DNA from 3 places in the Planococcus rifietoensis genome. Region 1 is predicted to be linked to each of the others. Evidence: riboswitches for the same ligand, from Rfam matches in the RefSeq annotation. Region 1 holds a riboswitch; each other region holds the start of a gene.
What was found. A riboswitch is a leader RNA that binds a small molecule or an ion and turns the genes downstream of it on or off. The one in region 1 is predicted to bind S-adenosylmethionine.

Region 1 (10,462 bases):
TTTGCTGCGTTATAATCTGAAGCGCCTCGACCATACCGTAACGCTTGAAGAAGAGGCGCATGTGCTGACGCAGTACATGGATATCCAAAAAGCCCGTTTCAGCGACCGTTTGACCTTTCATATTGATCTGGACCAATCGGCCTTACTGTATCAAATGCCGAGTCTGACGCTTCAGCCGCTTATCGAAAATGCCGTGATCCATGGCATCGAGCCGAAAGAAGAAGACGGCGAAATCTGGTTCCGCATCAAAGATGAAGAACAGTATATCCGCGTGGAAATTGAAGACAACGGCCAAGGCATGGACGGAAATAAAATCGAACAGCTATTGAAAGGCGGCATTGTTCCCCAGGAAGGGCATGCTACGGGAATCGGCTTTGCCAATGTCGCCAAACGGCTCCAGCTGTTCTATGGCAATGACGATGTTGTCGAAATCGAAAGCACACCGCACGTTGGAACGAAAATCATTTTGAAATTGCCAAAAGTAATGGAGGTTGAAAGCTATGTTTAAGCTCCTGCTCGTGGACGACGAACCGATCGAACGTGAAGGGATGAAAGCGATTCTGGAGCGTTCATTCGAGGGAATAGAAATCAAACAAGCGAAAAATGGCAAACTGGCTGTGGAAATCGCAGCCGAGTGGCAGCCGGATATCATCTTCATGGACATCATGATGCCGATCATGACTGGTTTGGAGGCGATCGAACAAATCCGCGAAACCGACCCCGATGTCGAGTTCGTCATGATGACGGCGTTCGATACTTTTGATTACGCCCAGCGAGCGATCAAATTGGGCGTGAAAGATTATTTGCTGAAACCGAGCAAAGCGGCGGAAATCGTTGCCATCGCGGAGAAGGTCTTCAGCCATTTGAGAAAGAAAGCGCAGCAATCGGCCGAACAAGAGCAGCAACAAAGCGCCTTGCAAAAAGCGATGGCGATCGTGGAGATGGATATCGTCACGCAATTATTATTCGACCAGGTCCAGGACATGCATATCGATTTGCTGGTGGAGATGAAAGGCACCGAGCCGGCTAAAGAGAAATTCGTCATGACCATCTCAGTCCCAAAAGGCGCGGAGCAAGTATGCCGTGACATCAAACGGGACATTAGCGAAAGCTCACATATTTGGATAGGTCCCTGTTACGACTGGCAACTGCCGATCATCGTCTTCCGCGACCCTGTGCATTCGCTGCGCTCGCAGGCAATCACGCTCGCTAATAGGATCTTGGCGGCATCCGGCAAGCGTGAGCAATGCTTTGTCGGGATTGGGCCGATGTGTGATTCATTGGGGCAGGTGAGGGATTCTTACCAAAAATCATTGCTCGCCATGACGGATTTAGCGGTTCCTTCGCGCTACCGTTTTTATTCAGCGGAGCTGGAACCTATCCGCTCACACGACCCCGCGCTCATCAAGCAGCAGGAAAAGAGAATGGCCGATAGTGTCCGGCGCGGCGATTGGGAAACGGCCGAAGACATCGTGGCCGGATTGATCCGACAGTCGGAGCGAGCAGGCGAAAATGTCATCAGAACCCAGCAGCGTTCGCTCGAATTATTATGGCTATCCAGCCGGATCATGGCTGAGTCAGGCATCGAGACGGAAGCGCCTTATTACGCGATCCCCGCAAAAGACTATCGCCAATTGATGTTGGCAAGCTTGGAGTTGATCGGCGGGTTGAAGGAGAAGCACAACATGCATTTCAGCCGGCTGGAATTCGATAAGATCCATAAAATCAAGCAATTCATCACCGAGCATTCCCATGAAGACATTTCATTGGAAGTGCTCGCGAAAAAAGTGGATTTGAGCCCGATCTATATCAGCAAATTGTTCAAGGAAAAGCTCGGCATCAATTACATCGACTTTCTGACGGAATGCCGGATGGGAAAAGCCAAGAAATTATTGGCGGACCCGGAAATCAGCCTGAAAACGATTGCGCTGGAAGTTGGATACCACGAACCCAATTACTTCAGCAAAGTGTTCAAGAAAATGAATGAACTGTCCCCGACTGAATATCGCTTGAAGCTGTTGAATTCAGGCCGCACGCAAGGAATCAGCACATGAAGCGCTTACTGGGGCTATTATTGCTGATGAGTGCGAGCGTTTGGCTTGCGGCGTGCCAGGAAGATTCCCAGCTGCCGGAAAAAAGCGTGTTCAAGGAAGATGAAATGCCGCAAGACGGGGAGCCGTTGAAAATCGGCTTTGCGATGGATACCTTAAAAGAAGAGCGCTGGTTGAAAGACCGGGAATTGTTCGAACAAGCGATCGAATCGCGCGGATTGGAAGTGGACATTGCGGCAGCTAACGGGGACGACGCGCTGCAAATTGCCCAAGCCGAAGAGATGATCCAGGAAGGCATCGACCTCCTCGTCATCGTGCCGCATAACGCTGAAGCGACAGCGGCAATTGTCCACAAAGCGCACGGGGCAGGCATCAAAGTGATTGCTTACGACCGTCTCGTGAAAAATGCGGAAATCGATTTATATGTTTCTTTCGACAATGAAAAAGTAGGAGAGCTGCAAGCTGAGAAAATGCTGGAACTGGTGCCAGAAGGCAACTACGTCTACATCGGCGGCGCCCCGACAGACAATAACGCGCACCTGCTGAAAAAAGGCGTGTTTGATGTGCTGCAGCCGGCGATCGAACGCGGCGACATCAATATCATTTACGATGAGTGGACAGAGGACTGGGCGCCAGAACAAGCCTTCGCCCATATGTCGCAGGCGCTCGAAATCAACGGCAATCAAATCGATGCCGTCATTGCGGCAAATGACGCAACCGCCGGCGGGGCGATCGAAGCACTTGCGCAGCAAGGGCTGGCCGGGTCTGTCCCGGTCGCAGGGCAGGATGCCGAACTGGCAGCTGTCCAGCGGATCGTCGACGGCACGCAATCGATGACCGTTTATAAACCGATCCAGCAATTGTCCGAACGCGTTGCGGCGCTTGCTGTCGAGTTGGCAGAAGGAAACGAGATCGAACCGACCGTCAGCATCAACAATGGAAAAAGCGAAGTGCCGTCCGTGCTGCTTGAACCAACCGCGGTTGATATCGGCAACCTGGAAAGCACCATATTGGCGGATAATTTCCATTCCGAAGAAGAAATCGATGGGATGGAATAATGACCTCAGTTTGAATATCTGTCAGCAAGTGAACATGCCGCTGCCCGGCTGAACGGGAAGCGGCATTTTTCAATGAGGTTAACGAGTCAATCATAAAAATCTGAAAAGAATTTTAAATATTCGGTTGACTTCTCTATTTCCTAGTATTAAGATAGGGATTAATTTAATAATCTTATCCAGAGAAGCCGAGGGACTGGCCCGATGACGCTTCAGCAACCCCTGATTTAATCAGGAAGGTGCTACTTCCAGCAAGGAGAGATTCCTTGGGAGATAAGAGAGCGGACCCGACTATTCACATAGCCCTCTTTTCTCGTTTATTGAGAAAAGAGGGCTATTTTTATTTTCCACTGAGGGCTGCGGAAATTACGATTTCAAAAGGAGGAATTTGACGATGACGAAGAAACGGATTTATTTGAACGCTTTTGAGATGGTGTGTGCAGGCGGCCACCAGTCGCCGGGGTTATGGCTCCACGAGGACGATCGGTCGCACACGTACAAGGACAGCGAATATTGGATTGAGCTTGCGAAGCTATTGGAAAAAGGGAAGTTCGACGCGGTGTTTTTGGCCGATGTGCTTGGAACCTACGACGTCTACGGCGGGACGCGCGATGCGGCGCTTCGCAATGCGGTGCAGACGCCGGTCAACGATCCGCTATTGGTCGTGCCGCTCATGTCATCGGTGACAAAGCATTTAAGTTTCGGGGTCACGGCATCTGTCAGCCACGAACATCCATACACCTTCGCACGGCGCATGTCGACACTCGACCATCTGACAAAAGGGCGCATCGGCTGGAATGTCGTCACTTCCTATTTGAAAAGTGCCGCAGTCAATATCGGGCTCGATGACCAAATGAGCCACGACGAACGCTATGAATTTGCGGCCGAGTATTTGGACGTTTGCTATAAATTATGGGAAGGCAGCTGGGAAGATGGCGCAGTCGTGCGCGACAAACAGTCGAAAGTCTATACCGACCCGTCAAAAGTGCACGATATCCGCCACGAAGGCACGTACTTTAAAGTGCCAGGCGCTCATTTATCCGAACCGTCGCCACAGCGCACGCCGGTATTGTTCCAGGCAGGAGCTTCGCCGCGCGGCCGGGAGTTCGCCTCGAAACACGCCGAATCGGTGTTTACGGCAGGGCCGACGATTCCTGTGGTGAAAAAAGGAGTCGACGCACTAAGAGAACGAATCACGGCGAATGGCCGAAATCCGGAAGATGTGTTGGTGTACACCACCTTCACCGCGATTGTCGGGAAGACCGAACAAGAAGCGCAAGAGAAATACGAAACCTTGAAAAGCCATGTCAGCTACGAAGGCGCACTCGCCTTGCTGAGTGGTTGGACCGGCATCGACTTTTCCGGATACGATCCCGAAGATACGCTTGAATACATCCAAAGCAACGCCATGCAATCGGCGGTCGAAGTGTTCACGCGTGCCGACCCAGATAGAAAATGGACCATCGGGGAACTTGCGACATTTGTGGGCATCGGCGGCAGAGGTCCGGTTGCAGTCGGAACACCGGAGCAAGTAGCCGATGAAGTCGAGCGCTGGAGAGATGAAACAGGTGTTGACGGTTTTAATTTGGCGTACACGCTCGCGCCTGGCAGCTTCGAGGACTTTGTGGAATTGGTCGTTCCGGTCTTGCAGGAGCGCGGGCTCGTGCAGAAAGAATACACGGAAGGCACGTACCGCGAGAAAATCTACGGCAAAGGCCAAGCGCAATTGAAAGACAATCATCCGGGTAGAACGTTCAAGCACTTGCACGAACCGGCTAGAAATTAAAGGAGGAATGCGCATGCTGACAGCTTATTGGATCGCCGTCGCCGTCTTTTGGATCGTCGGGCTGACCTTATGGAATAAACTTTACCCAAAACCGAAAACGAAAGGAGGCGAACGCAATGGGGGATGAAACATCTTGGCTATTGCCGCTGATTGCATTAATGCTCGTCGGCTATTTCGCCTTGACGACGTGGCTCGGCAAAAAAGGCAAAGCCCATAGCGGATCGATGAAAGGATTTGCCATCGCGAAAGGCAAAGTCAACCCGGCTGTTGTCGGCATGAGCTTCGGCGCTTCTTATGCAAGCGCCAACTTGTTTCTCGGCGTGCCGGGCTGGGCGTATACATACGGCTTGTCGACTTTGTGGTATACGATCGGCTGCTTCGGGGTCACGTGGCTCGGTTTGTTGCTGTTCACGAAAACCTTCTGGCGCTACGGGCAGAAAAATGGCGGCAGCTTGACGATTCCCCAGTGGCTCGGCAACCGTTACAACAGTAAAGCCTTGCGCGTACTCGTCGCTTTATTGGTGTTGTTCAATATCTATTACATCGTCGGACAGAATGTTGGGCTCGCGACGATGTTCGAGACGGTTATCGGCATTCCATATTTATGGGGCATCGCGATCGGCGTTATCATCACCGTCGTCTACGTGAGCCTTGGCGGCGCGTTCGCGCAGATCGTCAGCGATGGCATCCAAGGGGCGACGATGGCGATTGTGTCGCTATTATTATTCATCTCGCTATTATGGACGATCGGCGGCGGATGGAATGTGTTCGGCACGCTGCAAGCGGAACTTCGCGCAATCGATCCGGCACTTGTTTCGCCGCTGTCGACAGGCGGGCCGTTCTATAGCGGCTTCGCGATCTTGAGCATCCAGTGGCTGCTGTTTTCATTCGTGCTATTGCCGCACTTGATGAATAAAGTGCTGACGGTTGAAAAAGAAGAAGATTTGCGGACCTTCACCTTATCCGCTGGCATCTCTTTATTCACGCTGTCGATCTTCTCGGTATTCGCAGGACTTGCAGCGCGCATCATCTTGCCGGGCCTTTCGTCAGCTGACAGTGCCATTCCGGCATACATCATGGAAGCTTTCCCGGTTGTCATCGTCGCGCTGCTCGTCATGGGATTGATCTCCGCGATCCTGTCGACAACCGACAGTTTGTACCTTGGCATCACCAATAGCATCGGCAACGATTTGTTCAAAGTGCTGGCAGTGCCGGTTCTCTATAAAAACAAGCATCTGACGGAGCAGGAACTTGATGCCAAAGTGCTGAAAGCGTCGAAAGTGTCGCTGGTCTTCATCGGGCTCGTGTCGCTCTATATGTCGATCAACCGGCCGGAATCCTTGGCGCTATTGACGAACTTCGGGACCTCGGCGATCATCAGCGGCATTGCAGCCCCGATCAGCCTCGGCTATTTCTGGAAGCACGCCAATAAATCCGGCGCCATCGCTTCCGTCGTCAGCGGTGCCGGCTGCTATATGATTTTGACCGGCACCGGCATCATCGAACACGTTTTCCAGGCGATGTTTTTCAGTTCGATTCTCGGCTTCACGTCGATGATCACGGTGAGCCTACTTGCCGAAACCTTGAGAAAGCGCGAAAAGACTTCGCAGGAAGCGGTTCGTGGATTGTAAAGAAAAGCCCCGAAATCATTCGGGGCTTTTTCTGATCCTGCCAATCTTCGGGGAAAGTTCATAAATCCAAGCGTCTCGTTCTTGTTTCTTCCGTGCAAATGAAATAGACTGAAAGGAGTGGATGCAATAATTGAGTTCATCTAAAAGAAAGAAGGAATCATACCTATGAAGAAGACCTTGATTTTATTAAGTGCATTACTTGTTTTGCCGATGACAACACATGCCCATTCAGTGCTTGAATCGTCGACTCCAGCGGAAGGCGCGGTTGTGGCTGAGCCCATTGAACAAGTGGTGCTCGATTTTAGTGCCGGTATCGAACAGGGCAGTGCCATGACGATGACGATGGACGGAACCGCTGTGGATTTCAGTGAAGTGACCGTGATGGAAGACCAATTGGTCGGTACGCCGGCCGAGGATCTTGAAGATGGTTCTTATGTCGTGGAATACGATGTATTGAGTGAAGACGGCCATCCGATCCAAGGCTCGCTTGCTTTTGAGTTGCAGGCAGGTGAGGAAGAAGAGGTGACAGAAGAAGCGGCAGAAACAGCTGAACCGGAGGCCGATGAGGCCGAAGCCGAGGAAGCTGAACAAACTGAAGCTTCCGATATGGACCAAGCAGCGGCGAACGATCCGGAAGCTCCAGCAGAAAATAGCGGCTCCAGCATGACCTTGATCATCGCAGGCATTGCTATTATCTTGTTGATCGCTGCCGTTGTTTTAATGCGTAGAAAACGATGAGTTGGTTGATCGCCCTGTCGGATTTTTTTCTTTATGTGGTACTGGCGTTTCTGGCAGGAGATGTCGTCTTGCGCTGCGTCACACCCGAGAAAAAGCCGCTTGTTGAGGTTCCGAAAAAACTCGTCTTGAGTGCGCTGGCGCTGATTCCGCTCTTGCTTGCCCCGCCCGTCATCCAGCTGGTGTTATTGCTGTCGGAAAGCTTCGGTCTGATGCAAGCAGTGGTTGATGTGGCAACGGAATTTCGTGCCGGCCAAAGCTATGTGTTCGGCGTCTTGATGGCTGTGGCATGGCTGGTCGTGGTGTGGCGCGATGGATCGTGGGGGTTTCGCGCATTTTGGCTCGTCCTCAGTGTTCTCAATGTGGCATATGCGAGCCACGCAGCATCGATTGCGGACTGGCAAGGATTTGCCGGGCACGCGCTTCACTTTCTGGCGCTCGTGCTATGGGCAGGCGTCTTGATCCACATCGCCTGGTTTTTGCGGGATGGGCGCAATTGGCGTGCGTTTCTCAAATGGTTTACGCCGTTTTCTGTTGCCATGATGGTCATTTTGATCGGCAGCGGCATCTGGCTCATGCTGTTTTTTGTGGCTCCGGAAGATTACACGAGCTCGTGGATTTTGCCTTATGGGCAGCTTTTGCTGCTGAAGCATTTGAGCATCGTGCCACTGCTGCTTGCAGCGTTCATCAATGCCGCCTTATCCCGAAGCGACGTCCCGAACCGCTCATGGCTCAAAGTCGAGAGCTGGTTATTGCTGTTGGTATTATTGATTACCGCCTTCATGAGCAAGCTTGCCCCGCCGCATAATATTAACGAAACGTTCCGGATGGAAGGCAGCGCGCCGTTTGTCGAGTGGTTCGCCGGGCCGCAGTATTTGCCGGTGCACGCAGTGTGGACGCCGAATATCGATGCTTTCCTGATGATGGCAATCGGCCTAATCCTCCTGGGCTTCCAATGGTTAAGCTACCGCAAACAGCTGCCGGAATGGCTGTCGTTTATCTTTGGCCTCGGGTTTGTCGCCGCGACTTATACCGGATTGATGTTCAGTTTCTTATTTTAATGAAGAGCCTTGCCGAAAATGGCGAGGTTTTTTTCTTGCAAAGAAAATTTCGACTATCGGATAAGTTGTTGTGAGTTGCAGGGGATTGAGTTACACTTAAATTGGCAAGGAATGGATTTTAATTATTCAAAAATTTACACTTTAACAATAATTAGACAACTAGAAGTATTTTTGTATTCAGCTATTCCTTTCCCACAAAATTACAGAATGGCGAGGTACATATAATGTCAGATTTACGGGTGCCTGAAAAGCGCTTCCGGCCTGAGCTGGAAGGAATTCGCGCAGTAGCAGCGCTTTTGGTAGCAGTCTATCATATTTGGATCGGGTCGGTTTCCGGCGGGGTCGATGTCTTTTTCATCGTCTCGGGATATTTGATCACGACGTCTCTTTTGTCACGGATGGTGCGCGAAGGCCGCATCAATTATCTGGAAAATCTATTGGGGCTCGCGAAACGGTTGTTTCCGCTGGCATTTACGGTACTTGCCGTAAGCGCCGTGCTGTCGATTTTCTTGTTGCCGCTCAGCACATGGCGTCAGACAATCGCCGAATTGTTTTCGTCGATGTTCTATTTCCAGAACTGGCAGCTTGCCAATAGCGCCGTCGATTATTTGGCGCAGAACAATACTGCAAGCCCGTTCCAGCATTTCTGGGCATTGTCGATCCAGGGCCAGTTTTACGTAACGTGGCCGATCGTCATCACGCTCGTGTACCTGTTGGCGACAAAAATCCTGAAAACGCCGGTGCGCAAAACTTTGCTGGCGGTGCTATCGGTGATTTTCCTCGCTTCACTTAGCTATTCGGTTTATATTACCGCAGTCAATCAGCCGTGGGCGTATTTTGATACATTCGCCCGCGCTTGGGAATTCTCGCTCGGCGGGATGCTCGCATTATTGCTTCCTTATCTGAAATTTTCGGACCGTGCGCATCTCATCATGGGTTGGGTAGGGCTTGCGATTATCTCATTCACCGGTATGGTGCTTCCTGTATCGACGGTGTTTCCGGGATTTGCGGCATTGCTGCCGACCGGTGGCGTGATCTTGGTTATTATCGCCAGTGAAAATGGCCAGGCATTCGGTGTTCAGAAATTGCTTGGTTCGAAGCCGTTCCAGTATTTCGGCAGCATTTCCTATGGCTTTTATTTATGGCATTGGCCGTTGCTGGTGTTTTACTATGCCTATTTCAATACGGAAACGGTCACAACACTTGGCGGCATCGGCATTTTGGCCATCACGCTCGTTTTGTCGATCATGACCATCCGACTCGTCGAAAAACCGGTGCGCGAGATGCCGGTCAAGCATTCGAAAAAGCGCTTGTCGAAAGTATTGGTCGCGTTGATGACACCGGCAATTCTGGTCGGCCTTTCGTGGGGCGTCTTCGTCCAAGCGAGCAGCAGCAATAGCGAACCGGTAACAATCGAAGACAATCCCGGCGCCCGCGCCGTATTGGAAAATATCCAGCCGGCAGAAGATGCGGAACTGCAGCCAGACTTTTTATCGGCGAAAGAAGACTTGCCGACATTCTATAGCGATAAAGACTGCTTCTTGACAGGCAGTGTCAGCTCGAAACTCAAGGAATGTTCGTTTGGCGTAACGGAAAACCCTGAGCATGTCGTGGCCTTGGTCGGCGGATCGCATTCGGGGCACTGGTTCCCGGCGCTTGAAGCAGTCGCAGAAGAAATGAACATGCGCATCGATGTCTATAACAAAGATGCCTGCCGATTCTCAAGCGGCGATTTCGACGGCCAGCTGGATGAAGCGTGCATGACGTGGAATGATAATCTGCAAGAGCGCCTGATGGCAGAACCGCCTGATTTGATCTTCACGACAGCGACGGTGAATTCTGGCGATACGGTGCCAAAAGGGTATATCAATAAGTGGAAAGAGTTCGAAGGGGTCGCGGAGATTTTCGCGGTGCGCGACAACCCGCGCATGAAAGTCGACCCGACGCTCTGTCTCGATGAATTGAACGTCGACAATTGTTCGGTGGAACGCGACAAAGCTTTGGCGGATGTCGTGCCGTGGGAAAATACGGAAGGCATCCCGAACAATGTGACGTTTGCCGATATGTCCGAATATTTCTGTACGGACGATACGTGCCCGCCTGTGGTCGGCAATGTACTCGTCTACCGGGATAAGCATCATTT
Region 2 (10,462 bases), 1.7 Mb from region 1:
TGTGGAAAAGGCATCAAAAGGATTCGAAGTTAAATTACACCTTATGACAGACAATGAACTGATCAGCAAAGAGCAGGAAAAAGAGATAACGGAACGTGTTGCCTTTACAGTTTCCTTGGAAGAAGCCGTGAAAGAAGCGGAATTCATCATCGAAGCCGTGCCAGAAAACATGGTACTGAAGCATCAAATCTACCGGCAGCTAGAGGAACTTGTGGCCACCGATATAATCATTGCGAGCAATAGCTCAGGGCTGATGCCGACTGCGCTTGCCGAAGAGATGAAGCATCCGGAACGGTTCGTGTTGACGCATTTCTGGAATCCGGCACATTTAATCCCACTCGTGGAAATCGTCGGCGGCGAGAAGACTGATGAACAAACTTTGCAGCAAACGAAAGCACTGATTGAGCAGATGAACAAGCAAGCTGTACTGTTGAAAAAAGAGCTGCCGGGCTTTATCGGAAACCGACTTCAGTTTGCCTTATTCCGTGAAGCGCAAGCTTTACTGGATGCGGGGGTGGCGTCGAAAGAAGATATCGATGCAGCCGTCACATACAGCATCGGCAGGCGCTTGCCGGTGACCGGGCCGCTGCAGACAGCAGATCTCGGCGGTTTGGACATTTTTTATGCGATTTCAGATTATCTGTTCGAAGACCTATCGACAGATCGCAAACCGGGCCGCACACTGAGCGCGTTAGCTGGAAACGGCGAACTTGGCGCCAAGACAGGAAGTGGCTTTTACGACTGGCCGGAAGTGCAATCGAAAGCTGTGCAAGCGAAGCGGGAGGAAGCATTGATCCACTTTCTTAAACAGGATATGGAAAAAGAGTAATGGAACCTCACTATTTCTCTATCAGCCTAAAGTCTGAAATTAATCAGAATTATAAGAAAAGTCTTTCAATTTAATGAGGAGTCGATATAATAAACAATTATAATCAAAAGGGAGATGAGGCAAATGACCGATCTGAAAACCGATTCGCTGAACTTGCATAGAAGACATCAAGGGAAATTGGAGATTCGTTCAAAAGTGGCTGTGGAAAACGAGAGGGATTTAAGCCTCGCCTACTCTCCTGGCGTAGCCGCACCGTGTCGCGAAATTCATGCCGATCCAAGCAAAGTGCATGAATACACGATGAAGGGCAATACGGTAGCGGTCATTACAGACGGCACAGCGGTGCTTGGGCTCGGCAATATCGGCCCGCAAGCAGCGCTTCCGGTCATGGAAGGAAAAGCTTTATTGTTCAAGGAATTTGCCGGTGTGGATGCATTCCCAATCTGCCTGGATACGACAGATGCCGAAGAAATCATCCGAACCGTCAAATTGCTCGAACCTGGCTTTGGCGGCGTCAATCTGGAAGACATTGCCGCCCCGACTTGCTTCATCGTGGAGCAGCGCCTGAAACAGGAAATGAACATCCCGGTATTCCATGATGACCAGCATGGCACTGCCATTGTTACGCTTGCCGGACTGATCAACTCATTGAAATTGGTCGAAAAGGAAATCGAAGACGTGAAAGTGGTCGTGAATGGCGCCGGTGCGGCAGGCATCGCCATCGTCAAATTACTGGCGAAATTCGGGTTTGGCCATATCGTCATGTGCGACACAAAAGGCGCGATATACAACGGACGCCCGAATGGCATGAATCCCTTCAAGGCGGAAGTTGCGGAAATGAGCAATTATCAGATGGAACAAGGGCAGTTGGCGGATGTCATTGTCGGTGCTGACGTTTTTGTCGGCGTATCGGCAGAAGGCGCATTGACGGAAAGCATGGTGCGTTCGATGAATGAAGATCCGGTCATCTTCGCGATGGCGAACCCGAATCCGGAAATCTTGCCGCATGCCGCGAAATCAGCCGGTGCGCGGGTCATCGGAACAGGGCGTTCCGATTTTGCTAACCAGGTCAATAATGTGCTGGCGTTTCCCGGGTTGTTCCGCGGCGCCCTTGATGTACAGGCAAGCGATATCAATGACGCAATGAAAATCGCAGCGGTTGAAGCGATCGCCGCCTTGATCGCCACCCATGAACTTCACGAAGATTATGTGATACCGAAGCCGTTCGACCCGCGTGTAGCACAGGCGGTCGCCGAAGCAGTCTCTAGGGCTGCCGAAGAAACGGGCGTTGCCAAAGTATCGCTCAAAGAGCCTGCCCAGCAGATTGTCTTATGATAAATAGAAGAAAGCCTGAATTCCCCTCCCCCTGGAATTCAGGCTTTCTTAGGTTTAGCGGCAAGTACAAAGGCATGAAAAAAAGACTGTCCGGTTTCGTCAATTCGATAACGAGCCGGACGGTCTTTTTGAATGAGCACGATCAATCAGCGACACTCAGTCCTTTAGCGATCGCGATTTTTTCGAGTGCTTGGCTGAAATCGTTGATCAAGTCATCGGGATGCTCGAGTCCTGCGGAAAAGCGCAGAACCCCATCGGTGATGCCGCGCTTTTCGCGTTCAGCGGGCGGCATTGCGGCATGGGACATTGTAGCCGGGTAGGACAGGATCGATTCGACAGCGCCAAGGCTGACGGCGAACACAGGAATTTCCAAAGCATCTACGAGAATGCGGGCGGCGTCCTTATCTGCTAGGCGGAATGACAGCACACAGCCTGCGTGGCTAGCCTGACGCTTATGGATCGGGTTTCCGGGATGGAACGAGAAGCCGGGATAATAGACTTCTTCGACAAGCGGGTGCCTATGCAGATACTCGGCAATGCGTGCGGTCGTCTCGCCGGATTGTTTTGTGCGGGCGCCGAGCGTTTTGATGCCTTGGATCAATGTATAGGAATCCTGTGCGCCGAGCACAGATCCGAATGTATTTTGGATGAATGCCAATTGTTCCCCAAGCCCAGCATCTTTTGTTACCGCAAGGCCAGCGGTGATGTCGCTATGACCGGAGAGGAACTTCGTCGCGCTGTGGAGCACGATATCCGCACCGAGTTCGAGCGGATTCTGATATAGCGGTGTCATGAACGTGTTGTCGACGAAAGTCATGGCATCGTTTGCTTTGGCTAGTTTCGCAGCCATTTCGATATCGGTAATTTTCATGACGGGATTGGAAGGCGTTTCAATGTATACCACTTTCGTGTTCGGCTGGAACGCTGCGGCTACTTCGCCAAGGTCGGTCATGTCGACGAACGTGTAATCGACTTTGAATTTTTCCAGCACTTCCGTAATGAAGCGATAAGTGCCGCCGTAAACATCTTCCGAGACCAGCACATGATCACCGGCTTTCAACAGCATGAAGGCCGATGAGATGGCTGCCATGCCGGAAGAAAAGGCCAAGCCCCGCGCACCGCCTTCAAGTTTGGCGATCGTTTCTTCAAGCGATTTGCGCGTTGGGTTGCCGGAGCGGCTGTAATCAAACGGACCGAACGAATCGATGCTTTCCTGATGGAAAGTCGATGATAAATAAATCGGCACATTGACTGCGCCCGTTAATGGATCAATGCCTGCTGAATGGATCAATTTCGTCTCGCGTCGTTCACTCATGGGAAACGACCTCCTTTTCCAGTTTGGCCAAGGCTTGTGACAAATCAGCGATCAAATCTTCTGCCTGCTCGACGCCTACAGAGAAGCGGAGCAGGCGGTTACAGACGCCGCGTGCCGTGCGTTCTGCGACCGGCATATCGGCGTGGGTCTGCGTCGCGGGATACGTGATGAAACTTTCCACACCGCCGAGACTCTCGGCGAATGTGATGAGCGACAGGTTCTCGAGAAATGTCCCGACCCATTGTTCTTCGCGCAGGCGGAACGACAGCATGCCGCCTTTTCCAGGGTATAGTACGTCTGTCACGGTCTCTTGAGTTTCCAGAAAACGGGCGAGTTCTTTAGCGTTCGCTTCGTGCTGGCGCATGCGCAGCGGCAAGGTTTTCAAGCCGCGGATCAACAGCCAGGAATCGAGCGGCGACAGCACTGCGCCGGCTGAGTTATGGGCGTTGAAAAGCTGCTCGCATAAATCCTCGCCTTTTGCGGCGACTAGCCCAGCAAGCACATCGTTATGGCCGCCGATGTATTTGGTGGCGCTATGGAGCACGATATCGGCGCCGATTGCGAGCGGCTGCTGGAGAAAGGGCGTCAAAAAGGTATTGTCGACGATCAGCAAAAGCTTGTGGCGTTTCGCCAATTGTGCATACAATTCCAAATCGATCTCCTGCATCAATGGGTTGGTTGGGGTTTCAATGAAAATCGCTTTTGTCTTGTCAGTGATTTTCGCTTCAGCTGTTTTCGGATCGATGAAGGAATCGTAAACGGGGCGGATATGGTATTTCTCTTCATATTGTTCCAGCAGGCGGTAGGTGCCGCCATAAATATCTTCAGGAAGCAAAATTTCATCGTTCGGACGGAACAGGGAGAGGACCAGCTGGATCGCGGCCATTCCAGAACTGCAGGCAAAGCCTGCGTCGCCGCCTTCTAAATTCGCGATCCCTTCTTCGAGAAGCTGGCGTGTCGGATTTTTCGTCCGTGTATAATCATAGCCTGTGGATTTGCCAAGGCCTTCGTGTTCGTAGGCGGTAGAAAGATAAATCGGGGGATTGACCGCCCCGGTGCGTTGGTCGCTGCGGTTGCCGAGTTGTACCAGGCGTGTTTCTAAGCTATGTTGTGTCATGATCCTCATCCTTTCAAATCAAAAAGCAGGGGCTTTCTTCTATGATAAGAAGAAAGCCCCTGCCGTATATGCTATCTTCTCATCTACTAGGCTTCACCTATTGGAATTAGCACCGTGACAAACACGTCCGGTTGCTGAGACTTCACAGGGCCAAATCCCTCCATCTCTCTCGATAAGAATCATTTTATATAGTTGTGGTTGGTTGATGTTTTCCATCATACGGCAATTACTTTCGAAACACAAGCGGAATATTGAAAATAGTCTTATAAATGTCCCAGAGTCGCTCGCTTTTATTCCGGAAGCTGAAATGGTATGCTGAGGTATACTTTTATCCTGCCCAGCTTATACAAAGCTAGTTGCAAAGGGGTTCTGAATTATGTACATCGTCACATCGACCGTCATTGTGCCTGAAGATAAAGTGCAAGACGTCATAGAAATATACCAAAAACGATCGCGCCGTGTAGACCAGGCGGAAGGCTTCACTTCATTCCGGCTGATCCAAAACACGAAAAAGCGCCATGAATTGACCGTCCACTTGGAATGGCAATCCAAACAAGCCTACATGAACTGGGTCAAGAGCCAGGAGTTCAAGGAAATCCATGATTTGGAGAAGAATTATCCAGACCAGGAACTCGCGGGCATCGTCCCGAAAGTCCATCAATACGAAGTGGTGGCCGAATGAACCAGAAACAAAAACAGCAAATCGCGACCGACACGGCAGACGGTATATACGAAGCGTACCCGAATTTATGGGAACGTTTCGGCGATAAGGGATATGAACATACCGTCAAAGACAATCATCACCACTTGGATTACCTCGAAACCGCGTGGGAGCTGCAAAGCGAGCAATCCTTTCTAGACTATGCACTCTGGCTCGAGACGGTGCTCGTGAGCCGCAATGTCGAAACTGCGCTCATCATCGATAATTTTCAGCGGCTTATCGAAATTGTGCCGCGCTATACCGAAACAACGCAAGGAGATTTCATGCGGGGCTGCCTCGATCGCGCAGTCCGGTTATTGGAGCTCCCTCCACATAAAAGGGGCTGATCAAATGAACGAGTCAACACAGCTTTCGGATCTTTTCCTGCAGGGGCAGGAAGAGGAAGCTTTAAAATATGTCCAGGCTTTCCTGGAAAGCCATTCACATGAACAGCTCTACGGCGAACTTCTGACGCCGGCGATGTACCGCATCGGGGAATTATGGGAACAAAATGAAATATCGGTAGCGGAAGAGCACTTGGCAACCGCTGTTTGCGATTTTGTCTTGTCCGCTACGGAGCTGCGCAATAAAGATAAGGATGGCCGTAAAAAAGCGATGATCTTTGGCCCAGAAGGCGAAGAGCATTATATCGGACTTAAGATGGTCGCGGCGATGTTCCGTGAAGAGGGCTATGATGTCCGCTATATGGGACCGAATTTGCCGCTCGATTCAGCACTCGAATTGGCCGGTGAATGGCAGCCCGATGTTGTTGCATTGTCGGGTGCACTTGCACACCGCTTGCCGGTTTTGAAAACCTACGCCGAAGCTTTCTCTAAGGTGGACTCAAATCCAGCCGTCCTGATTGGCGGCAGGGCCGTCACTTTGTCGAGCTTTGCTGATTTGCGTATAAAAGGAGCGGTCGTCGTCCGGGAACTTGGTGCGCTCAGGGAATGGATCCGCACTGGAAAGGGGTCGAACGATGACACGCTCTCCACTGGCTGAATGGCCGCTTCCGGCTTTTCAATTAAACAATAGCTTTGCGGTCGTCGATTATTCCCAAGAGGCAGAACAGCTTTTCGGAAAACCAAAAAGATTTTTTGAATTACTCGATGAAGGCAGCCACGCCAAAGCGGAACGCTTGCTGAAAACACGCGGCAGCAAAAAACCTATCGAATTGAATTTCACCACAGCAGCTGGCTTCTTCTTGGCGGACGTCTATTACCGCTGGGATAGCGACTTTTCACTGAATCTTGTACTGGTGCCAAAAGATGACCAAATGGCTGCCATCACGGCTCAATTGATTCGCTTGCGGGGCCGCTTGAAAGAAACGGATTATGAATTGCTCAAGGAAAAAGAACGGTCGGATGCGCTGCTGGATAAAGTGCGTGAACTTTCCGCCCCGTGCATCGCAATCGGCGGAGGCTATGTGCTCATTCCGTTGTTCGGTAATTTGGATGCGAAAAAAGTTGAAGCGATCCGCCCGTATATTGTCACGCGCATCTATGAATACGAAGCCGAAACGGTCGTGATCGATTTGACGGCGATGGGTTCGGTGACGCAAGAAGGCGTCAGTTATCTGGAATCGCTCGTGCAGACCTTGGGCGTCATGGGAATCGATGCGGTCATCACCGGCGTAAAGCCGGACCATGCCCAAAAATTGCATCTGTTGAAACGGGAAATGAATTTGCGTTTTGAAGCATCACTGGAATCCGTCCTGACAACAGCCTCAGAAAATCAGTGATGAAACCGGCCATGGGAGCCGGTTTTTTTATGGTTAGGAAGCCTGGTGACTGGATGTTTGTTTCGTTTTCCATAGGATATCTGGTGATTTTTCGGGAATACATTTAGAGAAAAGGATTATTAAAAGCTGCAGTGGAGGTGTTGGCGATGGGATCATCACATGATCATTCGCATAGCCGCAATAAAAAAACATTGCTGATCGCCTTTTTGATCATCACCAGTTATATGGTGGTCGAGGCGGTCGGCGGATATTTGACGAACAGCCTAGCGCTGCTGGCTGATGCCGGCCATATGCTGAGCGATTCCATTTCGCTGGGTGTTGGCTACCTGGCTTTTTCCATTGGCGAAAAAGCAGCCGACCAAATGAAGACTTACGGCTATAAACGTTTTGAAATTTTAGCGGCAGTCTTTAACGGAGTGACGCTCGTCTTGATTTCACTTTATATTTTCTATGAAGCCTACCACCGGTTTTCAGATCCACCGGAAATTGCTACTTCAGGAATGTTGGCTATCGCGGTCATCGGCTTGCTCGTCAATATCCTCGTCGCGTGGATTTTGATGCGCGGCGGAGATACGAAAGAAAACTTGAATCTCCGTGCCGCTTTTTTGCATGTCTTAAGTGATTTGCTTGGCTCGGTCGGCGCGATTACGGCAGCCCTTTTGATCATTTTCTTCGGGTGGGCATGGGCAGATCCGCTGGCGAGTGTGGTTGTCGCTATCCTCGTCTTGATCAGCGGTTGGCGCGTGACGAAAGAAGCGGTGCATGTCTTGATGGAAGGGACACCAAAAAATGTCGACCTGGAGCAAGTAGCGCAGACAATCGAAGCGTTGCCTGCGGTGAAAAGCATTCATGACTTGCATGTATGGAGCATCACGAGCGGAAAAAATGCCATGTCGGGACATGTAGTCGTCAAAGAACATATCTCGTTCAAAGACAGCCAGCAAGTGCTTAGGGATATTGAACATGCGCTGTTGGAGCTGAAAATCGGCCATGTCACCGTCCAATTGGAAAATGAAGACCACCCACATGACGACTCGATTCGCTGCCAAGGGCAAGAAGAGGCTGAAGCGGCAGGGCATCATCATCACTGAAGAAAAGAATCGGCCACTAAGGAGCGGGAACATGCCGCTCCTTTTTTCTATGGAAATACGTGTTGCATATGTTTTATCATCCAGATCACTGCTTGAACATATAAGTATATGCTGATATGCTGTATTTGGCATTACAGTATTTAACCAGACCTAAGTATAGAAGCGGGGGGAATCATCCGATGGAAGTGAAAGCGCGCGAAATAGAAATTGACAAAGCGAGCATGGTGCTGAAGCTATTGGGCGATAAGACGAGATTGTCGATGGTCAAATTGCTCGAAAAAAACGATTGCTGCGTCTGTGAATTTGTGGAAATCTTCAACGTCAGCCAGTCGGCGATCAGCCAGCACTTGCGTAAATTACGGGATCTTGGGTTGGTGAAAGAAAAACGCAAGGGGCAATGGATTTTCTATTCATTGAACCAGGACAGTGAATTATACGACATGCTCATACAAGTCTTGGCATTCATTCCAAGCCAGGATGAGCGCATCGAGAGATTGGTGGAGCAGGGACTGCGCATTCGTTGTGAGTAATTGTTGATACGAAAAACGCAAGAAGTTGAATAAACATAGAGATACTAAAAACCATTCATGGAACAAGGGAGCTAATCAATATGACGAAAAAAACATTGTACTTTTTATGCACGGGCAATTCATGCCGCAGCCAAATGGCGGAAGGCTGGGGGAAAGAAATTTTGGGCGATGAGTGGCAAGTATTGAGTGCCGGAATCGAAGCGCATGGCTTGAACCCGAACGCCGTAAAAGCGATGAATGAAGTGAATATCGATATTTCGAATCAAACATCTGATGTCATCGACACTGAAATTTTAAACAATGCGGATTTTGTGGTGACGCTTTGCGGCGATGCGGCAGATAAATGCCCAATGACGCCGCCTCATGTAAAACGCGACCACTGGGGCTTTACGGATCCGGCGAAAGCGCAAGGTACCGAAGAAGAGAAATGGAAAGTGTTCCAATCGGTACGCGATGACATCGAAGCGCGCATCCGCCATTTCGCTGCAACTGGTGAGTAAGTGAAGTTTCGGGAGGGGGAGATTGCGCTCCAGGCCTTGCTTTAGGGCCACAGGATGTGGGTCATGCAGGCGATGCGACAGGACGTCGCGATATCGGCTGCCCGGGGGTCCCCCAGGAGTCAAGGCCTTCCGCTTCATCTCCAATATTAGAATGTTAAATCTTTCAAATCTAGCTGTTCGAAGTTTTGAATAGAGTAAGCATATGTACGATGACTCTAATCTTATTTAATAGAACCAAACTACACAGGTTGAAGGAGAGCTGAATATGAAAAAGGTAGAAATTTTCGATCCGGCGATGTGCTGTTCGACGGGTGTTTGCGGCCCTACTGTGGACCCGGAACTGACGCGCATCGCGTCGGCTGTGTATTCACTCGAGAAAAAGGGCTTTGCGATTTCACGCCATAATTTGACGGATGATCCTGGTGCGTTTGTGGACAATAGACAAGTCAATCAAGTGCTGGTCGATAAAGGGCCGGACGCGTTGCCGGTCGTGCTGGTCAACGGAGAAGTCGTAAAGATTGCCGAATACCCGACAACAGAAGAATTGGCAGAGTGGTTCGAGACCGCACCGTCTGAATTGCAGGAAAAGCCGCGCGTGCGCGTGTCACTGAACATCAACAACTAAAGGAGCATTCCTATGTATTCATTGTTCAATCCGAATCAAATGGCCGTCACTCCGTTTCTGTTTTTCACCGGTAAAGGCGGTGTCGGAAAAACTTCGACTGCGTGTGCCACAGCTGTCGCCTTAGCTGATCAGGGCAAGAAGGTATTACTCGTCAGCACCGATCCTGCTTCTAATTTGCAAGACGTGCTGGAAGTCCAACTGACAAATGATCCGAAATCCATTCCGTCCGTCGCGAATTTGTCCGCCTGCAATATCGACCCGGAACAAGCGGCCAAAGCTTATAAAGAGAGTGTCATCGGCCCTTATCGCGGCAAATTGCCGGATGCGGTGCTCGCAACGATGGAAGAGCAATTATCCGGAGCTTGCACGGTGGAAATCGCGGCGTTCGATGAGTTTTCGCATTTGCTGGCAGATGAAGAGATTTTAGCGCAATACGACCATGTGCTGTTCGATACGGCACCGACCGGCCATACGCTGCGTCTTTTGCAATTGCCGACGGCGTGGAGCGGCTTTTTGGAAGATAGCACACACGGCGCATCATGTCTCGGCCCGCTCGCTGGGCTAGAAGGCAAAAAGGCGCTGTACAAAAAAGCGGTGGATTCGCTGTCCGATGGCGATAAAACGACCTTGATTTTGGTTGCGCGCCCCGACAATTCCTCTTTGCTCGAGGCAGACCGTG
Region 3 (10,462 bases), 640 kb from region 1:
CGCGGACAGCGATGCCGCTCATATCGAGCACAGTCGCTACATCATGGGGATGGACTTCTTTTAAATTGAAAGTGACGATCCCTGCACGTTTCGCCGGGTCTTTCGGGCCGTAAATCTCTAGCCCTTCAATTCCCGACATCTTATCCATTGCGATGGCTGCCATATGATGTTCATGTTTTTCGATCTCATCTAATCCGATTTCCTGCAGGAAGTCGATAGCCGCAGCCAAGCCGACTGCCCCAGCAATGATCGGTGTGCCGCCTTCAAATTTCCAAGGCAACTCTTTCCATGTCGAATCGTATAATCCGACAAAGTCGATCATCTCCCCGCCAAACTCGACAGGCTCCATGGCTTCAAGCAAATGCTTTTTGCCATACAACACGCCGATGCCGGTTGGTCCGACCATTTTATGGCCGGAAAATGCGAAGAAGTCGCAATCCAAGTCTTGGACATCGATTTTCAAGTGAGGCGCAGCTTGTGCTCCGTCCACCATCATGACAGCGCCATGTTCGTGGGCGATTTTCGCCACTTCCTTCACCGGGTTCATCGTGCCAAGCACATTGGATACGTAGACCATCGACACGATTTTAGTCCGGTCAGTAATGGCTGCACGGACGTTTTCAAGTGAGATGGTTCCGTCTTCTTCGAGCTCGATATATTTCAAGACAGCGCCGCGCTCTTTTGCCAGCTGCTGCCAAGGAATGATGTTCGAGTGATGCTCCATATACGTGATGACGATTTCGTCGCCTTCTTCCACATTGGCACGGCCATAGCTTTGCGCGACTAAGTTAATCGCGGTCGTCGTGCCGCGGAGAAAGACGATTTCCTGCGTCGATCTGGCATTGATGAATTGTTGCACTTTCTCGCGGGCGCCTTCATATTTCTCTGTCGCCCGGTTGCCGAGCGTGTGGACGCCGCGGTGGACATTGGAATTATCAAACTCGTAATAGTCTTTCAGCGCTTCGATGACTGGCGTCGGCTTCTGGGAAGTCGCCGCGCTGTCTAAATAGACGAGCGGATGTCCATTGATTTCCTGGTTGAGTATCGGGAAATAACTCTTGATCTCTGGATTCATTAGCGGACTTTCCTTTCGATAACCTCCGTCAATTGCTTTTTAACGCCTTCGATTGGCAACACGTTTACAACCGGTGCCAGGAAGCCGTGAATAACAAGACGTTCAGCTTCTTGTTTTGTAATGCCTCGGCTCATCAAATAATACAATTGAAGCGGATCGACGCGTCCGACTGATGCCGCATGGCCTGCCGTTACATCATCTTCGTCGATCAAGAGAATCGGGTTCGCATCGCCGCGTGCTTTCGGGCTTAACATCAGGACACGTGATTCCTGTTCTGCGTTAGCTTTCGTTGCGCCGTGTTCGATTTTGCCGATGCCGTTGAAGATCGCAGACGCGGAGTCTTTCATGACGCCGTGCTTCAAGATCTGGCCGTCGGAGTTTTTGCCCCAGTGGATGACTTGCGTCGTGAAGTTCTGCTTTTGAGTGCCTCTTCCAACCACTACTGTTTTCGTATCGCCGACTGAATTGTCGCCGATTAGGAATGTCGTGTTATCGGAAATGGTGTCGCTGTCGTTCATCATGCCGAGCGCCCATTCGATGCGTGCATCGCGCTGCGCTACTCCGCGGCGGTTCACGTAAGTCGTGAATCCTTCAGCGAGTACATCCACTGCACCGTAAGTGACAGACGCATTGTCTTCTGCAAATACTTCTGAAACGATATTCGCTTGGCCTTTTGCTTTCGGCACGGTGGAAATATAGTTTTCGACGTAAGTTACTTCACTGCCTTTATCTGCGACAATCAATGCGTGATTGAACAGAGAAGCTTCCTCATTGTCATGTATAAAGATCGCTTGCACCGGATTCTTTATGGCAAGATTCTTTGGTACATACAGGAACATCCCGCCATTTAGAAGCGCTGCATGAAGAGCCGTCAATTTATGTTCTTCAGCTTTGACTGCTTCTGTCATGAAATACTTAGCAACCAAATCACCGTGCTCACGGATCGCTGTTTGGATATCTGTCAAAATGACACCTTGTTGCTGTAGGTTTTTATCCAAAGAAATGTAAGCAGGCGTATTATTGTGCTGGATGTATAGATTTTTTTGATCCGTATCAACAATGGATTTTACCTGCTCCGGCAATTCATCCAGTGACGCATACGTAGAGCTTTCTACTGTATGGACCGGGAAATCCGTGAAGTTCCAGTTAATGATTTTTGTTTTGTCGGGTTTTGGGAGCGGCAACGCTTCGGCAGCAGCCAAAGCCTGTACGCGCAAGTTCGTAAATTCTTCTGGTTCTGAGTGCGAAGCCGAGAAGGAGCGTACATCCTGCTCGGTCATCGTTAATTTTGTTTCAACCGTCACGTTAGTCTCTCCTTCCAATTATGCTTCTTGTCCGACAGTCTCGTCTTCGATGCCGAGTTCTGCCTTAATCCAGTCATAGCCTTCCGCTTCCAGTTTATGCGCAAGTTCAGGTCCGCCTGATTTAACGACGCGGCCTTGCATCATAACATGGACGTGATCTGGCGTGATGTAGTTCAACAGGCGCTGATAGTGAGTGATGATCAAGCAGCCAAAGTTCTCGCCCTTCATTTGGTTGATGCCGTCAGATACGACTTTCAATGCATCGATATCGAGACCGGAGTCAATTTCATCGAGTACGGCGAATGTCGGTTTGATCATCATCATTTGAAGGATTTCATTGCGTTTCTTCTCGCCGCCGGAGAATCCTTCGTTCAAGTAGCGCTGTGCCATGTCCTGGTCCATCGCAAGAGTTTCCATTTTGCTGTCAAGTTCACGGATGAATTTCATCAATGAAACTTCATTGCCTTCTTCGCGGCGTGCGTTCATCGCAGAGCGCATGAAGTCAGCATTGGTAACACCTGAGATTTCGCTCGGGTACTGCATAGCCAAGAAGAGTCCTGCGCGTGCGCGCTCGTCGACTTCCATCGCCAATACGTCTTCTCCGTCCAATTCGATCGTGCCTTGTGTTACTTCATATTTAGGATGCCCCATGATTGCTGACGCCAAGGTAGATTTCCCTGTACCGTTCGGCCCCATGATGGCATGGATTTCGCTCGTGTTAATTGTGATGTTTACACCTTTTAAAATCTGTTTTCCTTCGATTTCAACGTGTAAATCTTTAATGACCAAAGTTGACATGTAAATACCTCCATAAATGTTATTGAAGAATGCCTCGCACTCTTAATTAGTATCATTCTAATCTTAACTTATATCGACTTCAGTAGCAAATGTTAAAATCGGCCGCAAGTCTCCGCCAAAAACCATTTTGAAATCCGTATTTCCTGCTGTCGGCAAGCTATTCCCAGCTGGCTTTGCCGATTTCCTGCATTTTCAATAAAGTTGGGCTAAATGAGAATTCATTTCAATAAACTTCTCCTCAGTTGCTCGATTCTGCGTATTTTGGCATAGAAAAACCGGACAGAGAAATCACTCTGTCCGGCAGCTTCATTTTAATGTTTGAATGTATGTGGATCGTGTATCTATTGCTATTCGCGGTGCGCTTGGCGTTCGATTTGTGCCGCAACCGACTGGCCTTGGCGATAATCCTGCTCACGGCGCTGTTCAACTTCAAGGATTTTTTGCGGGTCATTTTGGTATTCGTTCAGACCGTACCCGTGTACGTCTCTGAATGCCTGTTCCATTTTTTCCGTCTTTTCAATACCTTGAGAATCGATAATAAACCATTCCTTTCGAGTTATCTTATTTTACTTTTACAAGTATACCCGACCGCCAGAAGATTAAACAAGAACAATAATCTAATTTATCTGAAAATAGACCTATCGTCATAGTTATTGGGAATATATAGAAAAAGCTGCCCGTTGTACGGACAGCTTTCATAAATTATTGGCTTACTTCGTTGTATAGGTTTGAAGCGACCAATCCATTTTCTTCCAACATTTCATTGAAAACAGCATCCGCTTCGGCAAATTTGTCGGCAGCCGCTTGGAAGTCTGGTGCATCAGTTCCAAGTTCTTCGATTTTCATCTCATAAGATGCAGTCATTGAAGCCAATGCCCCGTCGATTTCTTCTTGATGATCGCTCAGCGACTCAGGCACTTCGATTGATTCGACCGCTTCCACCGCTTGTTCAGCAGATGTTGCAGCCGCTTCTTTCATCTCAGTAAATTCTGTTCCGCTTGGCAGTGTATCTTCAGCTTGGGCAATTTCAAAATCGTTCAAATGCGTATCTTCTTTATTTATCTCTTTGGAAACGGATAGATAAAATTGCATCAATTGGCTTTTGATGCTTTCTTTGCCGGATTCCATCGTGGCAGATCCAGATGCCGTTTCAGTTGATTCGGTGGATTGTTCGGTTCCGCATGCTGCTAGCAATAAGGCAGCCGATAGGCCGAGAGTTGTGATTTTTTTCATGTTCGTGCCTCCTGATTTTCATATCCAGCATATAATAGCATAGGCCGATTTATCCGTATAGAGAGCATAAAAAAGCCGGAATTCATTGAATTCCGGCATAATTCACGCTTTTTGAGATGGAGTGAAACGATCGACGATATTCGCGAGTGCGCCATCTCCCGTTACGTTGGCTGCAGTCCCGAAACTGTCCTGCGCCATGTATAGGGCGATCATCAACGCGACCATCGTTTCGTCGAAGCCGAGCATCACTTCCAGCAATCCGATGGCTGCCATAACAGCACCACCCGGAACACCAGGAGCCGCAATCATCGTTACGCCTAGCATAAGGATGAATGGGAAGAAGTTGCCGAATGACGGCGCATCCCCTGTCAATAAAATCACCCCGATCGCACAAGTGACGAGCGTGATGGTACTGCCCGATAAATGGATCGTTGCGAATAACGGAACCGTGAAGTCAGCCACACGCTCTTTGACACCCGTCTTACGTGCTTGGCGCAACGTAACCGGAATGGTCGCTGCTGAAGACTGTGTGCCGAGTGCCGTGAAGTAAGCCGGCAGCATCGTCCGGATCAAAGCGAATGGATTTTTCTTGCGCAACGCTCCGGCTGTAGTGTACTGGCCCGTGAGCATGACCCAGTGCAGGACAATGATCAGGATAAAGACCACCGCAAATAGTGAAAGGATCTCCAATACAGCCCCACCGTACGCCATGTTCGCAAAAATACCGAAGATGTGGAATGGCAATAGCGGGATTATGATGTATGAAATAACTTTTTCAATGATCTCCTGAAACTCTTCAAAGAATGATGCCATCGTCTTGCTTCCTGTAGAAGCCATGCCGATCCCGAGCAAGAACGCCAAGATCAAGGCGCTCATGACACCGAACAATTGCGGAATTTCCAGTTCAATGAAGCTTGAAGCAAGCGCATTTGCCGGGTCATCCAAGTTGTTCAGCGAACCGCCTTCCATCAAATTAGGCAAAATGGAAGAAGCTACGATAAAGGCCAAGACGCCTGCCACGACAGTGGATAAATAGGCGACTGCAGTCGCTAGGCCCAATAATTTCCCCGACCCTTTTCCGAGCTTCGCAATACCTGGTGCAATAAAACCGAGAATGATCAATGGCACGATAAAATTCAAGAACCCGCCGAAAATCCCTGTGAACGTAGCAAATACACGGACGAGCGCTTCTGGCGCAACAGAGCCGATGAGTACGCCAAGCACGATGGCCAGCACAATCCGCGGCAGCAAACCGAATTGAAATTTCATAATCTTGTCCTCCCTGTGAAAACAGTTGTTTATTCGTTATTATGTGAAATTACCATAGTTTTCGAAAAGCTAATAGCTTTTTCCTAAATCACGTAATATTTTTATTATTTCGAAAAAATAATGAATTCCACAAAACAAGAGTTGAACGTGTGGTAGTCCGCAAGTATCGCTGTGATTGCCTGTTTTACTGCAAATAAAAAAAACCGATGCATTCCACAGTGGAATGCATCGGTTGATATAGCTTATTGTTCGACCGGGATGACAGCGCCGTCCCATTCTTCAAGAATGAAGTCCTGAATTTCCTGTGAAGTCAAAACGTCGACAAGTGCCTGGATGTCTTCGTTTTCTTCATCACCAGATTGAACGACGATCAAGTTGGCATACGGTGAATCCGAGCCTTCAAGCGCGATTGAATCTTCCATCGGCTTCAAGCCGGCATCGATAGCGTAGTTAGCGTTGATGAAGACAGCGTCGCCTTCATTTGCTTCGTACATTTGCACAAGAAGAGCCGGCTCGTATTCTGTCTCGAACTGGATGTTTTTCTCGTTTTCAACGATGTCGCTGACTTCAGCTGTCGTTTTATCGACGTTTTCATCGAGCTTGATCAACCCTTCTGCTTCTAGGATGGACAGCATACGGCCGTGCTCCGCGACAGAGTTGCTCATAAGAATCGTTCCATCTTGTGGAATCTCATCCAAAGACGCAATGTCTTTTGAGTAGATGCCCATTGGCTCGATGTGGACCGCGCCAGCATTGGCGAAGTCATATCCGTGATCGGCAATTTGTGCTTCCAGATAAGGAATGTGCTGATAATAGTTGGCATCCAGATCCCCTGATTCCAAGTCTTGGTTCGGAAGGATATAATCCTGGTATGTTTCGATTTCAAGCTCAATTCCTTGTTCTGCAAGGATTGGTTTTGCCTGTTCTAAAATCTCTCCGTGAGGCACGTTAGAAGCGCCGACTGTCAACGTGCTTGTTTCTTCGCCTTCTGAACCGCCGCCGTTGCTTTCTTCAGCGCCGCAAGCCGATAACGCCAATACTGCTGCAAATGAACCGAATACTAATTTTTTCATTACAAAATTCCCCTTTTCTTCTATTAAATGTAGTTTTATATAATACCGGGCAATGACTGCCCCTTTTTATTTAATCGATCCGCCCAAGACGGCTTAGCGTTTATCGGCTCTGCCGGTCAAGAAGTCACCGACAAATTGTACGGCGAAGACGATGACCAAAATCAAGATCGTCGAGACGAGAGTTACGTCTTCGCGGCTTCGTTGGAACCCGTCCAAGAACGCGAGCGTTCCGAGCCCTCCAGCGCCGATGATGCCTGCCATGGCGGTATAGCCAACTAAAGCGATGGCGGTTACGGTGATTCCGGAGATTAAAGCGGGTTTTGATTCAGGCAGCAGCACTTTGCGGATAATCGTCCACGTTGTCGCTCCCATCGAGCGCGCGGCTTCGATGACGCCTTTGTCGATTTCTTTCAAGGCGATCAGCACCATGCGGGCATAGAATGGTGCTGCCCCGATGATCAATGCCGGGAGTGCAGCGTTCGGCCCACGGATGCTGCCGATCAGGAATTTCGTGAATGGGATAAGCAAAATGATCAAGATGATAAATGGAATCGAACGGAATATATTAACGAACGCTCCTGATAGCCAGTTGACCACTTTATTCGCCCATAATTGGTTTGGTGCAGTCAAAAACAGGATAACGCCTAGCACGAGCCCGATGATAAAGGTGAACAGTGTGGACACTGCCGTCATGTAAATCGTTTCGAGCGTCGCTTCCCACATAGCTTGCCAATCAACGTTCGGGAACAAATTCTCAAGCATTGCCCATCACCTCCGTCTGTACATCATGTGCACCGAGGAAAGCTAAAGCTTTGCTTATTTCATCTGCAGTACCCTTCAGTTGAAGGATGAGCGTTCCATAAGCACCCCGTTGGGTATGGGAGATGTTGCCGTGGACAATATTGACTTCCACTTTATATTCCCGGATCAGCTGAGTCAGGATCGGCTGCTCCGCCTGGTCACCAACGAATATCAATTTGACCAATTGCCCTTCCGGATATTGCTCTCGTAAATGGCGGACGGTCTCTGCCGAATCTTCCGTCTCGGTCACTTGGGCAACAAAGCGCTTCGTGATATTTTCCTTCGGATGCTGGAAGACATGCAGCACTTCGCCAAGTTCAACGACGCGCCCGCCTTCCATTACTGCCACGCGATGGCAGATTTTGCGGATAACGTGCATTTCGTGCGTAATCAAGACAATCGTCAAGCCAAGGCGCTTGTTAATGTCCACCAATAAATCCAAAATCGCATCGGTCGTTTGCGGATCAAGAGCCGATGTCGCTTCATCGCACAAAAGCACTTCCGGGTCATTGGCCAGCGCACGGGCGATGCCGACGCGCTGTTTCTGCCCGCCGGAAAGCTGGGCTGGATATGCGCTTTCGCGTCCTTCCAGGCCAACCAGCTCGATCAGCTCTGCAGAACGCTTGCGCCGCTCCTCTTTCCCCACTCCGGCAATCTCAAGCGGGAATTCAATGTTCTCGCGCACGGTCCGCGACCACAGCAAATTGAAATGCTGGAAAATCATGCTGACTTTTTGGCGGGCTTTGCGAAGTTTCGGCCCCGAAATCGCCGTGATGTTTTGGCCATTGATCTCAACGGAACCTTCGCTCGGTTTTTCAAGGCCATTCAGCAGGCGGATCAACGTACTTTTCCCCGCTCCGCTATAGCCGATAATGCCAAAAATCTCGCCGGCCGGCACCGTTAAGTCGACATGGTCGACAGCCGTCAAGCGTGCTTTGCCAGTATCGAAAACTTTAGTCAATCCTTTTAACTCAATCATGGTTGGGCACTCTCCTAAATCTTTTGCTAATAAAAAAGCCTTCCTGCTCAGATAAGCAGAAAGGCACATGTGTAAACACAATAAACCGTTCTCTCATCTTTCAAAGTTTTCACTTTGAGTGACTTGGCACCATTTCATTTTCATGACGGTTGCCGGGCTTCATCGGGCACTTCCCTCCACCTCTCTGTATAAGAGCTACGCTATTAAGTTAATTTCAGAAATTAAATTTATCATGGCTGGCTGTATTCGTCAACCGTTTTCAATTTCTCATATAGATACGGCACCGACTGGAAAGCGTAGACCTTGTCTGTCACTTGGCCATTCTGTGAAATCAACAGGCATGGCACGCTTTCCACTTCATAAAGCTCCGCCACTTCCTGTACATAATTCAAATTGGCTTTGCCCATCGGAAGATCTGGCAATAGTTCCGCCACCACGCCGAGCATTTTGCTCGCCACTTGGCACGTACCGCACATCGGCGTATACAGATAATAAGCTGAAACAGGCTGTGTGTTTTTTTCCTTCAGCCATTCTTTATGTGTCCATTCATTCATGCTAGTCATTCCCTGCTACTGGATTTAAGACCCGTACATCTGCTGCGATGAGCACATCGATCAGCTTCCGCAGCGGCGTCGTCGCCACCTCTTTATAGCTTCGGTCGATATGGAAATGGCGGGCTTCCGGAAATTCGCGCTTGATGAGCTTGCGCAGTTTATCGCCGGAAGCATCCGCATCGACGAGGATGATGATATCCTGCCCTTCAAAAGGCAACAGCATTTCTTCGAGTCTTGTAGCACTTACTGTACCATTTGTGCAAAGAATCGTCACGGGTTCTGCAATCAATGGCGCTATCCGGGTTTTGTCGCTGATCCCTTCAACCACTATCACTTTCTCCATAAGTAATCCCCCCAGAAAACCATATATGAAAAAAAGCGCCATAAATAGGCGCTTTCCGAACTTACTCGTTTGTCATTTCTTTATATTCGTCAGCTGACATCAATGCATTGACCTCATCTTCGGAAGGGGCTTCCACAACGACCATCCACGCTTTTTCATAAGGGGATTCGTTGACGAATTCCGGGCTGTCTTCAAGCTCAGAATTGACTTCGACGATTTTGCCGCTGATCGGCGCATACAATTCCGATACCGTTTTAACGGACTCGACGCTGCCGAATGGCTCGTCTTTTTTCAGCTCGTCGCCGACTTGCGGAAGCTCGACAAATACGATGTCTCCAAGTTCATCTTGCGCGAAATGAGTAATGCCGATACGTGCTTTACCGTCTTCGACTTTGACCCATTCGTGTTCTTTTGAATAGCGAAGCTCTTGTGGTGTGCTCATCCAAACCCCTCCAAATATGTAATTGACTCAATTTTAGTTTGCCACAACCAGTGATGAAAAACAAGATGACAAACTTGTCAGCTCCATGTATTTGCGTATGCATCTTCCTTGAAACCGAGTGTCGCCTGAGAACCGTCCCACGCAAGCGGGCGTTTGATGAGCATGCCGTCTGATGCAAGCAATTCATATTGCTCATCTGCTGTCATTTCCGGCAGCTTTTCCTTCAACTCGAGCTCGCGGTATTTCTTGCCGCTCGTATTGAAAAACTTCTTCAGCTCGATGCCACTCGTTTCGTGGATTTCTTTCAGCTGAGCTGCAGATGGTGGGTTTTGCGAGATATCGATATAGTCGAACTCCGCGCCATTCGCCTCAAGCCACTTCTTGCCTTTTTGGCAAGTGGAGCATTTCGGGTAAGCATAATACTGGATCATCAAATCTCCTCCTGTCTTGTAAATCAAGCATATCAAAATGCCCCGGAGCAGTCGACTCGCGAGAGGTTGGTATTTATCCGAATAAATAACGGAAAGAAGTCGTATTTCCCAAGCTTACCGCTCGCTTTCCGTGGGCTCGCGCCCAAGCCTCCTCAGTCGC

Region 2: linked by a shared signal. The riboswitch ahead of AUC31_RS10340 (methionine biosynthesis PLP-dependent protein) and the one ahead of AUC31_RS01360 (LLM class flavin-dependent oxidoreductase) in region 1 are both predicted to bind S-adenosylmethionine.
Region 3: linked by a shared signal. The riboswitch ahead of AUC31_RS04290 (methionine ABC transporter ATP-binding protein) and the one ahead of AUC31_RS01360 (LLM class flavin-dependent oxidoreductase) in region 1 are both predicted to bind S-adenosylmethionine.

Annotation. Positions count from the first base shown of each region.
Region 1 covers NZ_CP013659.2:262,840-273,301, forward strand. The annotation lists gene AUC31_RS01345 (sensor histidine kinase) at 1-508, shown strand, start outside; gene AUC31_RS01350 (response regulator transcription factor) at 501-2,054, shown strand; gene xylF (D-xylose ABC transporter substrate-binding protein) at 2,051-3,109, shown strand; SAM riboswitch class I at 3,279-3,386, shown strand; gene AUC31_RS01360 (LLM class flavin-dependent oxidoreductase) at 3,501-4,892, shown strand; gene AUC31_RS01365 (sodium:solute symporter family protein) at 5,009-6,523, shown strand; gene AUC31_RS01370 (copper resistance CopC family protein) at 6,689-7,261, shown strand; gene AUC31_RS01375 (copper resistance D family protein) at 7,258-8,319, shown strand; gene AUC31_RS01380 (acyltransferase family protein) at 8,544-10,462, shown strand, end outside.
Region 2 covers NZ_CP013659.2:2,060,932-2,071,393, reverse strand. The annotation lists gene AUC31_RS10355 (3-hydroxyacyl-CoA dehydrogenase family protein) at 1-829, shown strand, start outside; gene ystJ (NADP-dependent malic enzyme) at 953-2,164, shown strand; gene AUC31_RS10345 (aminotransferase class I/II-fold pyridoxal phosphate-dependent enzyme) at 2,307-3,479, opposite strand; gene AUC31_RS10340 (methionine biosynthesis PLP-dependent protein) at 3,472-4,596, opposite strand; SAM riboswitch class I at 4,673-4,775, opposite strand; gene AUC31_RS10335 (antibiotic biosynthesis monooxygenase family protein) at 4,973-5,278, shown strand; gene AUC31_RS17870 (hypothetical protein) at 5,275-5,643, shown strand; gene AUC31_RS10325 (cobalamin B12-binding domain-containing protein) at 5,648-6,298, shown strand; gene AUC31_RS10320 (STAS domain-containing protein) at 6,276-7,037, shown strand; gene AUC31_RS10315 (cation diffusion facilitator family transporter) at 7,184-8,128, shown strand; gene AUC31_RS10310 (ArsR/SmtB family transcription factor) at 8,308-8,658, shown strand; gene arsC (arsenate reductase (thioredoxin)) at 8,739-9,158, shown strand; gene arsD (arsenite efflux transporter metallochaperone ArsD) at 9,424-9,783, shown strand; gene arsA (arsenical pump-driving ATPase) at 9,796-10,462, shown strand, end outside.
Region 3 covers NZ_CP013659.2:899,090-909,551, reverse strand. The annotation lists gene AUC31_RS04325 (cysteine desulfurase) at 1-1,075, opposite strand, end outside; gene sufD (Fe-S cluster assembly protein SufD) at 1,075-2,379, opposite strand; gene sufC (Fe-S cluster assembly ATPase SufC) at 2,398-3,177, opposite strand; gene AUC31_RS17845 (YuzK family famiily protein) at 3,525-3,680, opposite strand; gene AUC31_RS04310 (hypothetical protein) at 3,880-4,410, opposite strand; gene AUC31_RS04305 (dicarboxylate/amino acid:cation symporter) at 4,513-5,679, opposite strand; gene AUC31_RS04300 (MetQ/NlpA family ABC transporter substrate-binding protein) at 5,922-6,752, opposite strand; gene AUC31_RS04295 (methionine ABC transporter permease) at 6,846-7,514, opposite strand; gene AUC31_RS04290 (methionine ABC transporter ATP-binding protein) at 7,507-8,532, opposite strand; SAM riboswitch class I at 8,623-8,727, opposite strand; gene AUC31_RS04285 (thioredoxin family protein) at 8,763-9,086, opposite strand; gene AUC31_RS04280 (ribonuclease M5) at 9,088-9,429, opposite strand; gene gcvH (glycine cleavage system protein GcvH) at 9,491-9,871, opposite strand; gene AUC31_RS04270 (arsenate reductase family protein) at 9,949-10,305, opposite strand.